DNA from 3 places in the Pseudomonas sp. SDO55104_S430 genome. Region 1 is predicted to be linked to each of the others. Evidence: predicted binding sites of a transcription regulator. Region 1 holds the regulator's gene; each other region holds the start of a gene.
What was found. Region 1 encodes sigma-54, which starts transcription at its own class of promoters, with help from an activator protein. Its sites were predicted from a motif close to ANTGGCATNNANNTTGCTNT; they were not measured.

Region 1 (3,276 bases):
AAAGCGCTTGAGCAGGGTCTCGTCGTCGGCATCCAGGTACAGGACATCGCACTGGATATGCCGGCTGCGGACTTCTTCCAACAACTCCGGGAACCGTGACAAATGGCTAGGCAGGTTGCGGGCGTCGATGGACACCGCCACCAGCGGTTGTAGCAGTTCGGTATGGATCAGCGCGCGTTCGGCCAGTTCAGGCAGCAATCCGGCGGGCAGGTTGTCGATGCAGTAGTAGCCGTTGTCCTCGAGTACATCGAGGGCGGTACTTTTACCTGAGCCGGAGCGGCCGCTGACGATGATCAAGCGCATGGTTACGGCCTGTTTTGCTCGTCCAGGACAACCTGATACAAGGCTTCATTGCTCGGGGCGCTGCGCAGTTTTTCGCGCACATCCTTGCGGTCGAGCATGCTGGCGATCTGGCGCAACAGCTCCAGATGGGCGTCGGTGGCGGCTTCCGGGACCAGCAGGACAAACAGCAGGTCGACCGGGGCGCCATCGATCGCATCGAAATCGATAGGGGCATCCAGGTGCATCAGCGCGCTGATGGGCGAGGTGCAACCCTTGAGGCGGCAATGAGGAATGGCGATGCCGTTGCCAAAACCCGTAGAGCCGAGTTTTTCACGGGCAATCAATGCCTCGAAGACAACTTGCATCTCCAGATCCGGAAAACTGCGGTGGATAAGGTTGGCAATTTGTTCGAGGGCTTTCTTTTTACTGCCTCCCGGCACGTTCACCAGGGAACGGCCGGGGGTCAGGATATTTTCAAGTCGGATCATGGGTAGGGAGTGTTAACGACCGGTAGCGCCCTGGAGGAGGCTCTGGGTCTTTTCCTTATGCTTTTTGAGTTGTTTGTCCAGCTTGTCGGTCAGTGCGTCGATCGCTGCGTACATGTCGGTATGTTCCGCGTTGGCGACCACTTCACTGCCGGGAATATGCAGGGTGGCTTCGATTTTCTGCTTCAGTTTTTCGACCGTCATCGTGACCTGCACGTTGGTGATCTTGTCGAAATGTCGCTCCAATCGATCGAGTTTTTCGCCGATGTAGGTGCGAAGAGGTTCGGTCACTTCCAGTTGGTGTCCACTGATGTTGACTTGCATACAGCTTCTCCTTCGTTGCCAGTGCATAAAGCGGCAGGCACAAATTACCTGCCACTGGAACGCTGTGGCGTGGCCCTACATCAACCGCTTGCGTTCGCTCGAAGGCGCGATCCCGAGGGATTCGCGGTACTTGGCGACGGTGCGGCGAGCCACCTGAATGCCTTGTGCCTCCAGTAAACCAGCGATCTTGCTGTCACTCAACGGCTTTTTCTGATTTTCAGCGGCAACCAGTTTTTTGATGATCGCGCGGATCGCCGTGGACGAGCATTCTCCGCCTTCAGAGGTGCTGACGTGGCTGGAGAAAAAGTATTTCAGCTCGTAGATGCCCCGAGGGGTATGCATGAATTTCTGGGTGGTCACCCGGGAAATCGTCGACTCGTGCATGCCCACCGCTTCGGCGATGTCGTGCAGGACCAGCGGCTTCATGGCCTCGTCGCCGTACTCCAGGAAGCCGCGCTGATGCTCGACGATCTGGGTGGCCACTTTCATCAGGGTTTCGTTGCGGCTCTGCAGGCTCTTGATGAACCAGCGGGCTTCCTGCAACTGATTGCGCATGAAGGTGTTATCGGCGCTGGTGTCGGCGCGGCGCACGAAACCGGCGTACTGGGCGTTGACCCGCAGCCGAGGCACCGACTCCTGGTTGAGTTCCACCAGCCAGCGCTCGTTGTCCTTGCGCACGATCACGTCGGGCACCACGTATTCGGCTTCGGTGGACTCGATCTGCGAGCCCGGACGCGGGTTGAGGCTCTGGACCAGTTCGATCACCTGGCGCAGCTCGTCTTCCTTGAGCTTCATGCGGCGCATCAGCTGGCTGTAATCGCGGCTGCCGAGCAGGTCGATGAAGTCGGTGACCAGGCGCTTGGCTTCGGTCAGCCAAGGGGTCTTGGCGGGCAGCTGGCGCAATTGCAGCAGCAGACACTCGCCCAGGTTGCGGGCGCCGATGCCGGCGGGTTCGAATTGCTGGATGCGGTGCAGGACGGCTTCGATCTCGTCCAGCTCGATGTCGAGTTCCGGATCGAAGGCTTCGTGGATTTCTTCGAGGGTTTCGTCGAGGTAGCCCTGATTGTTGATGCAATCGATCAGGGTCACGGCGATCAGGCGGTCGGTGTCGGACATCGGCGCCAGGTTCAATTGCCACAGCAGATGGCTTTGCAGGCTTTCACCGGCCGACGTGCGGGTGGTGAAGTCCCATTCGTCGTCATCGTTGCTGGGCAGGCTGCTGGCGCTGGTCTGGTAGACATCTTCCCAGGCGGTGTCGACGGGCAGTTCGTTGGGAATGCGTTCGTTCCAGTCACCTTCCTCGAGGTTGTCGACGGTTGGTGCGCTTTCCTGGTAGGAGGGTTCCTGGATTTCCGTGTTTGGCTTCTGTTCGACGTTGTCGGCCATCGGATCGGAGTTGTCGAAGTCGTCGCCTTCTTCCTGGCGTTCGAGCATCGGATTGGACTCCAGGGCCTCCTGGATTTCCTGTTGCAGGTCCAGGGTCGACAATTGGAGCAGGCGGATGGCCTGTTGCAGCTGCGGTGTCATCGTCAGCTGCTGGCCCATTCTCAAGACTAGCGATGGTTTCATGGCAGGGGCTTAACACCTTATTCCGGCGCACATGCGCCATCCACTACAGGGCGCCGAAGCGCCAAACATAAGCAAATTATATGCCTGATATTGCAGTGTTTGCCTAGAGCGCTGTAACAATAAAAAAGTGTTGATTTTTTATCGAGACAAGCGCTCGGTCGACCAGCCTCGCACCAAGGTGCTTATAGGCGGAACTCGTGGCCCAGATACACTTCCTTGACCAGGTCATTGGCCAGGATCGTCTCGGAGTCGCCTTCTGCAATCAACTGCCCATCATTGACGATATAGGCGGTTTCGCAGATGTCCAGCGTCTCGCGGACGTTGTGGTCGGTGATCAGCACGCCAATGCCCTTGGCCTTGAGGTGGTGAATGATCTGTTTGATGTCGCCGACCGAGATCGGGTCCACGCCGGCGAAGGGTTCGTCGAGCAGGATGAACTTGGGGTTGGTGGCCAGCGCACGGGCGATTTCCACGCGGCGACGTTCACCACCGGACAGGCTCATGCCCAGGTTGTCGCGAATGTGGCTGATGTGGAATTCCTGCAGCAGGCTTTCCAGTTCGCGACGACGGCCTGCCTTGTCGAGCTCCTTGCGGGTCTCCAGGATCGCCATGATGT
Region 2 (3,276 bases), on a different contig from region 1:
TGAACTGCTTGGAGAAGGAGGCCGGCTTGCTCGGATCGAACGGGTTGGCGGTAACGTCAATTACGTCTGAAGTGGAGTTCAGGTTGATCGTCGACGAAACAGTGGTCGTAGCTTTCGGAGCCAGGTTGGAGGTGTCGATCCGCAGGTCGGTCAAGATACCGTTGACGATCTTGCCATTGGCATCCACGCCATAGCCTTGCAGGCGGGCCGAACCATCGGAGTTGGTGACATATCCTTCCTTGTCGACTTTGAACGTACCAGCACGGGTGTAGGACAGAGAGCCGTTGTGATTGAGCACGAAGAACCCGGAACCGTTGATGCCCATGTCCAGCACGTTCCCGGTACCACTGCTGATGTCACCCTGGGTAAACTGCTGGGAAACGTTGGCCAGACGCACACCGTTACCGATTGTTTTGCTACCCGAACCCAGCTTGGTCGCCGAGTACACATCTTCGAATTCCGCACGGGACGATTTGAAGCCGACGGTCGCCACGTTGGCGATGTTGTTGCCGGTCACGTCCAGTTGCTTGTTGGCAGCATAGAGACCGCTAAGGCCGATGTTGAAAGACATATTCCACTCCTGTATGCCGGGTTAGTCGGCTCTATATACCAATGGTTTGCACTTTGGACAGGGCGATACTGCCCAGCCCGGCCAGATTGAGCATCAATTCGCCGCCAGTCTGGCTGAGGGTTACGCTTGTGACAGTGGCCGGCAGGTTGGTGATCAGCGCGACGCTCTGATTATCGATGGTGGTCGAAGCGGCGAAGTTATAGGTACCCGCCGGAGCCACATTGCCCGCCTCGTCCTTGCCATCCCAGGTGAAGCTGGCATTACCCGCCGGCTGATCCTTCAAGCTCAGGGTGCGAACGGTTTTGCCATCCTTGTCGGTGATTTTCACCGTGGTTTCAGCCACCGACTGCGGCAACACGACCGAACCGGTCATGCCCTTTGTGGTGTCGACCACGGCCTTGTCGCCCGGCGCAATGACCGACCGCCCAACCAGGGACGAAGCCTGCAACGCCTGGGAGGAACCGAAGGCACCGGCAATACCGGTCACGGTGTCGTTAAGCGAGGTGATGCCTTCCAGGCTGCTGAACTGCGCCAGCTGCGCCACGAACTCACCGTTACCTTGCGGCTCCAGCGGGTTCTGGTTTTTCAGTTGCGTCACCAACAGCTGCAGGAACGCATCCTTGCCGAGAGCCTTTTTGCCAGTAGCGCTACCGGCCGCGGACGCCAGACTGTCAGTATCCTTTTTCGTCTTGACCGAAGAGTTGGCCAGGATGTCGTTGAGCGACAGGCCACTGGTAGTATCGGTAACACTCATCTGAGTCGCCCCTTATCACTGACCGAGGGTCAGGACTTTTTGCATCATGGTTTTGGCGGTATTCATCATTTCGGCGTTGGTCTGGAACGAACGGCTGGCGGAAATCATGTCAGCCATTTCTTCCACCACGTTGACGTTCGGGTAATAGACGTAACCCTTGGCGTCGGCCGCCGGATGGTTCGGCTCGTAGCGCGCCTCAAGGTTGCTCTGGTCTTCGACCACGCCCAGTACCTGCACGCCTTGTCCGGCGGCATCCTGGTTCTGGAACAGCGAGTCGCTGCCACCGCTCTGGGCGCCCTGGAACATGGTGGCGAATACCGGGTGGCGCGCGCGGTAGGTCTGGTCGATGCTCGACGAGACGGTTTCGGCGTTGGCGATGTTCGATGCGACGGTGTTCAGTCGAGTGGTCTGGGCACTCATGCCGCTACCGGCAATGTTGAAAACACTGGACAGGGACATGACTTACTCTCCGCGCAGGGCTGAGATCAGCCCTTTGAATTTACTGTTGAGCAGGGTGAAGCTGGCCTGGAAGTTGACGGAGTTTTCCGCGTAGTTCGACTGTTCCAGTTGGGCGTCCACGGTGTTCTGGTCAATCGAAGGTTGCATCGGCGTGCGGTACATCAGCGACTCGTCGCCATTGCCCAGGCCTTCGGCTTCGATATGCCGGTTGTTGGTCATGTTCAAGGCGAACGTGCCGTTCTTGGCTTTATCGTTCTGCGCCTCGAGCACTTTCGAGAATTCCAGATCCCGCGCCTTGTAGTTCGGGGTGTCGGCGTTGGCAATATTGTTGGCCAGGACTTCAGCGCGCTGGGCGCGGAAGCCCAGAGCCTTTTCGTGAATACCGAGCGCTTTATCGAAGCTGATGCTCATGTCGGGAAACCTTCACCTTCGGGTGACCTGATTTTTCGTACGATGGTCTTAGCAAGCGTCATGCCAAATCAGAACACGCCCATAAACCGGGGCTTTGCGGGCAGTGGCAGCGCGGCAATGCCAGAAAAGCGGCAACCGGTTTCCGCCGGATGCCGCTTTTCTGCCGCTATCGCGCCTTGGGCATAAAAAAACGGGAGCCTTTGAGGGCTCCCGTTTTTTTAAACAACACCGACATCACTTCGCCTGGTAAATGATCCCCGGGCTGCACTGAACCATCTGGTAATGGTCCGGCAATCCGTTCAACGCCTCGGAGGCGCCGAGAAACAGATAACCGCCCGGCTTCAACGTGCTGTGAATGCGCAACAGAATGTCCTTCTTCACTTCGGCAGAGAAATAGATCAGGACGTTGCGGCAAAACACGATGTCGAACTTGCCGAGACTGGCGTAGCTGTCCAGCAGATTGAAGGAGCGGAACTCCACCCGACTCTTGATCGGCGCCTTGATCACCCAGCGCCCCGGCCCTTTCGGATCGAAGTAACGCTGCAGGCGCTCGGGCGACAGGCCACGGCCGATGGCCAGGCTGTCGTACTCGCCGGTTTTGCAGTTGTTCAGCATGGTGCTGGACAGATCGGTGGCAACAATCTGCACCCCCATCTTCAACTGCCCGATGTTCGTGCGCTCGAACTCGTCGATGGACATCGACAGCGAGTACGGCTCCTGACCCGACGAGCACGCCGCCGACCAGATGCGCAGACGCTGGCCGGGACTGGCCTTGATCGATTCAGGCAGAACCTTGTTCTTCAAGACTTCGAATGGGTAGGTGTCGCGAAACCACAGGGTTTCGTTGGTCGTCATCGCGTCCACGACCATCTCGCGCAAACCACTGCGCGGCTGGGTCTGGATACGCTGGACCAACTCGCCCAAAGACTTGATACCCTGCTGCTCCATCAGCTTGTTGAGACGGCTGGAGACCAGATATTGCTTGTTTTCACCGAGCAAAATGCCACAGGCTTTTTCCAGGAATACCCGGAACTGTTCGAAATCCAAATTACCCGTAGACAATGCTGCCGCCTCTTAAATC
Region 3 (3,276 bases), on a different contig from region 1:
TGGTCGAGTATTCGAACCTGACCAGTTCGGCAATGCGCGGTGTCTTCCCGTCGACGTCCGGGATGATCTTGAGCACCACGCCGGGCACCTTCATCGCCTTGGTCGCCTCGGCCAGATCCACTTCCTTGAACTTGTAGGCCATGCTCGCCCGGGCGACCAGCGCGCCGTCGTAATCGAGGGTGCCGACATAAGACTCGTTGTTCTGGCCGACCCGAGGATGACCGAACTTTTTCGGCAGCCCCCAGACTTCCCGACCCAGCATGATGGCGGTGACGTTTTCCGCGACCATCAACGGGCGAAAGCTCACCGCTTCGTCACCCAGAAAGCAGGAAATGCTCTGGGCAAACTCGTAGTAGTCGCCGATCCCCGGGGCAACCATGGACAGAAAGGAGAGGCTGACAATCGGGTCCTTGACCACCAGCGGCTCGGGCACCAGCGCTCGGGCCAGCTCCATGTCGGTCCGATAACTGATGGTGAGCGAGGGGCGGTCCAGAAACGCACTGGGGGGTCGGGCATAGGCCGGAGCGTGGAGCGGCATGGCAAAGGCTTTTTCGCGCACACTCTCCGGGGTCAGTGCGTGGCCGGCAATCGAGTCAGGCAGGAACAGGCCGCCGGTGGCGCTCGCCTGTGCGTTCCCCGATTGTGTGAAAAGGGGCGTCGCGGCGGCTGTCAGGCCAACGCCGGCGGTGACCAGCACATCTCTGCGCGACAGGTTGATAGGAAGGTTCATGTTGGGGTCTCCGGATTGTGGCAGGTTCTGTTGCAGCGGCCATCGGCTGATGAAGGACCGGGAATACCGGAGGGAGCAATGGGTATGCCAGAAGCTAATGGTGCACTCATTCAATAATTAAATTGAATTAAATCAGTTGGTTATGCGTTTTCGCCGAATGCTGAGCGCTGTCGAAGGAAAGCATTTCTTTCAGACTTGAAAGCACGGTTTCAGAGTTGAAGGTCATGGGCAGCAGGCCTTCCATGCACTTTTATAAAGCGCGGGGATGGAAAGGGTGCACCAGTCGGTAGCGGCTCAAGCCATTCTTCGCCGACTTCCATGAGCTGCCTTGTCGGCGCCGGATGTTGCAACGATTCCGGCTGAAACACCTCTGGATCAAGGGTTTCAACGGCAGTCCAGCTTTCTGGCCTGACCTTGTCCTGCACGGATCAACGCATTTCTGCGCGGGCTGGCACAAACCCTGCTACAACCCCCTCAAGCCCCTCGAACAATGTTGGGCAGCCCTCTCGGTCAACGACGATCGATCAACCGCACAGGTCGTGGGCAATATCGGTGGATCAGGCATGGCCGTCTGGTTTCGACACCGCATAAAAACAGGCAAAGACGCCTGGAACCGCAAGGTTTCAGGCGTTTTTTTTTGCTTTTTGAACCGTGATTGGCAGGGTCGTTTATGAATTGCAATGTAGCCACGTTGAACAAGTTGCAAACGCTGGTCGTGATCGGCAATGGCATGGTCGGACATCATTGTGTCGAGCAACTGATCGAGCGCGGAGCTCTGGAGCGCTTCCATCTGCATGTTTTCAGCGAAGAGCCGATGCGTGCCTACGACCGTGTGCACCTGTCGGAATACTTCACAGGTCGCGACGCCGAATCGCTGGCGCTGAGCGAGGCGTCCTTGTATGAGACGCCGGGCGTCACCCTGCATCTGGGTGTGCCGGTACTGGAAATCGATCGCGAACAGCGTCAGGTGGTGACCGCCCAAGGTCGCGTGGCTTACGACAAGCTGGTGCTGGCCACCGGTTCCTATCCGTTCGTGCCTCCGATCGAAGGCGCTGAAGGCGAGTCGCGCCTGGTCTATCGCACGCTGGAAGATCTGGATGCCATCCGTGCCGCGGCGGCCAATGCCCGGCGCGGTGTGGTGGTGGGCGGCGGCCTGCTTGGTCTGGAAGCGGCCAACGCGCTGAAGAGTCTTGGCCTGGAAGCCCATGTGGTGGAGTTCGCCCCACGCCTGATGCCAGTGCAACTGGATGACCTCGGTGGCCTAGCCCTCAAGGCGCAAATCGAAAGGCTCGGCGTCGGTGTGCACCTGTCCCGCGCTACGCAGTCGATCAGCGCGGGGGAGCAGTATCGCTACCGGATGAATTTCGCCAACGACGAATTTCTCGAAACCGACCTGGTGGTGTTCTCCGCCGGTATCCGTGCCCAGGACGCATTGGCCCGCCAATGCGCGCTGGAGATCGGTCCGCGCGGCGGGGTGGTGGTCGATGACACTTGCGTGACCGGCGACCCGAACATCTACGCCATCGGCGAGTGCGCATCGTGGAACGGCAGCGTGTTCGGCCTGGTCGCCCCCGGCTACCAGATGGCGCGCAGTGTCGCTGCGCGCCTGTGCGACGACGACGCCGAACCGTTCCGTGGCGCGGACATGTCGACCAAGCTCAAGCTGCTCGGCGTCGACGTCGGTTCCATCGGCGACGCTCACGCCGCGACACCTGGCGCGCGCAGCTATCAGTTCATCGACGAAACCTCGGCCAGCTATCGCCGCCTGGTGGTGGACGCCAGCGGCAAGCACGTGCTGGGCGCGGTGCTGATCGGCGACAACAGCTACTACGACACCCTGCTGCAATACATGCAGAACGCGATTGCCTTGCCGGCGGAACCGGCGGGCCTGATCCTGCCGTCGTCCGAAGGCGCGCCGACCCTCGGCCCCGGCGCCTTGCCGGAATCGGCCACCGTCTGCTCGTGCCACAACGTGACCAAGGGCGCGATCTGCTCAGCCATCGACGGCGGCTGCAGCGACCTGGGCGAACTCAAATCGCAGACCAAGGCCTGCACCGGCTGCGGTGGTTGCGCCGGGCTGCTCAAGCAAGTCTTCGAGCACGAACTGATTGCCCGTGGCGTCAGTGTCGACAAGAGCCTGTGCGAGCACTTCGCCTACACCCGTCAGGAGTTGTACGCGCTGGTGCGGGTGGAAGGGGTGATCTCCTTCGACGAACTGCTGGCCAAGCACGGTCGCGGCCACACCGGTTGCGACATCTGCAAACCCGCCGTGGGCAACATTCTCGCCTCGTGCTGGAACCAGCCGATCATGGACCCGTCGCTGGTGCCGTTGCAGGACACCAACGACACCTTCATGGCCAACATGCAGAAGAACGGCACGTACTCGGTGGTGCCGCGTATTCCCGGCGGCGAGATCACCGCGGACAAGCTGATCGCCATCGGCGTCGTGGCTAAGAAATACGACCTCTACACCAAGATCACCGGCGGCCAGCGCATCGACCTGTTCGGCGCGCAGTTGCATCAGTTGCCGGACATCTGGGGCGAGT

Region 2: flgB (flagellar basal body rod protein FlgB) is a predicted target of sigma-54. The motif match lies at 2,244-2,263, and genes of this name have one in related genera.
Region 3: nirB (nitrite reductase large subunit NirB) is a predicted target of sigma-54. The motif match lies at 1,178-1,197, and genes of this name have one in related genera.

The regions. Positions count from the first base shown of each region.
Region 1 covers NZ_JBSVXG010000032.1:21,771-25,046, forward strand. Annotated here, with positions in the region: gene rapZ (RNase adapter RapZ) at 1-303, opposite strand, end outside; gene ptsN (PTS IIA-like nitrogen regulatory protein PtsN) at 306-770, opposite strand; gene hpf (ribosome hibernation-promoting factor, HPF/YfiA family) at 783-1,091, opposite strand; gene ACW9JE_RS08755 (RNA polymerase factor sigma-54) at 1,167-2,660, opposite strand; gene lptB (LPS export ABC transporter ATP-binding protein) at 2,843-3,276, opposite strand, start outside.
Region 2 covers NZ_JBSVXG010000164.1:865-4,140, forward strand. Annotated here, with positions in the region: gene flgE (flagellar hook protein FlgE) at 1-571, opposite strand, end outside; gene flgD (flagellar hook assembly protein FlgD) at 603-1,325, opposite strand; gene flgC (flagellar basal body rod protein FlgC) at 1,341-1,784, opposite strand; gene flgB (flagellar basal body rod protein FlgB) at 1,788-2,195, opposite strand; gene cheR (protein-glutamate O-methyltransferase CheR) at 2,430-3,257, opposite strand.
Region 3 covers NZ_JBSVXG010000069.1:1,293-4,568, reverse strand. Annotated here, with positions in the region: gene ACW9JE_RS14470 (acetoacetate decarboxylase) at 1-730, opposite strand, end outside; gene nirB (nitrite reductase large subunit NirB) at 1,401-3,276, shown strand, end outside.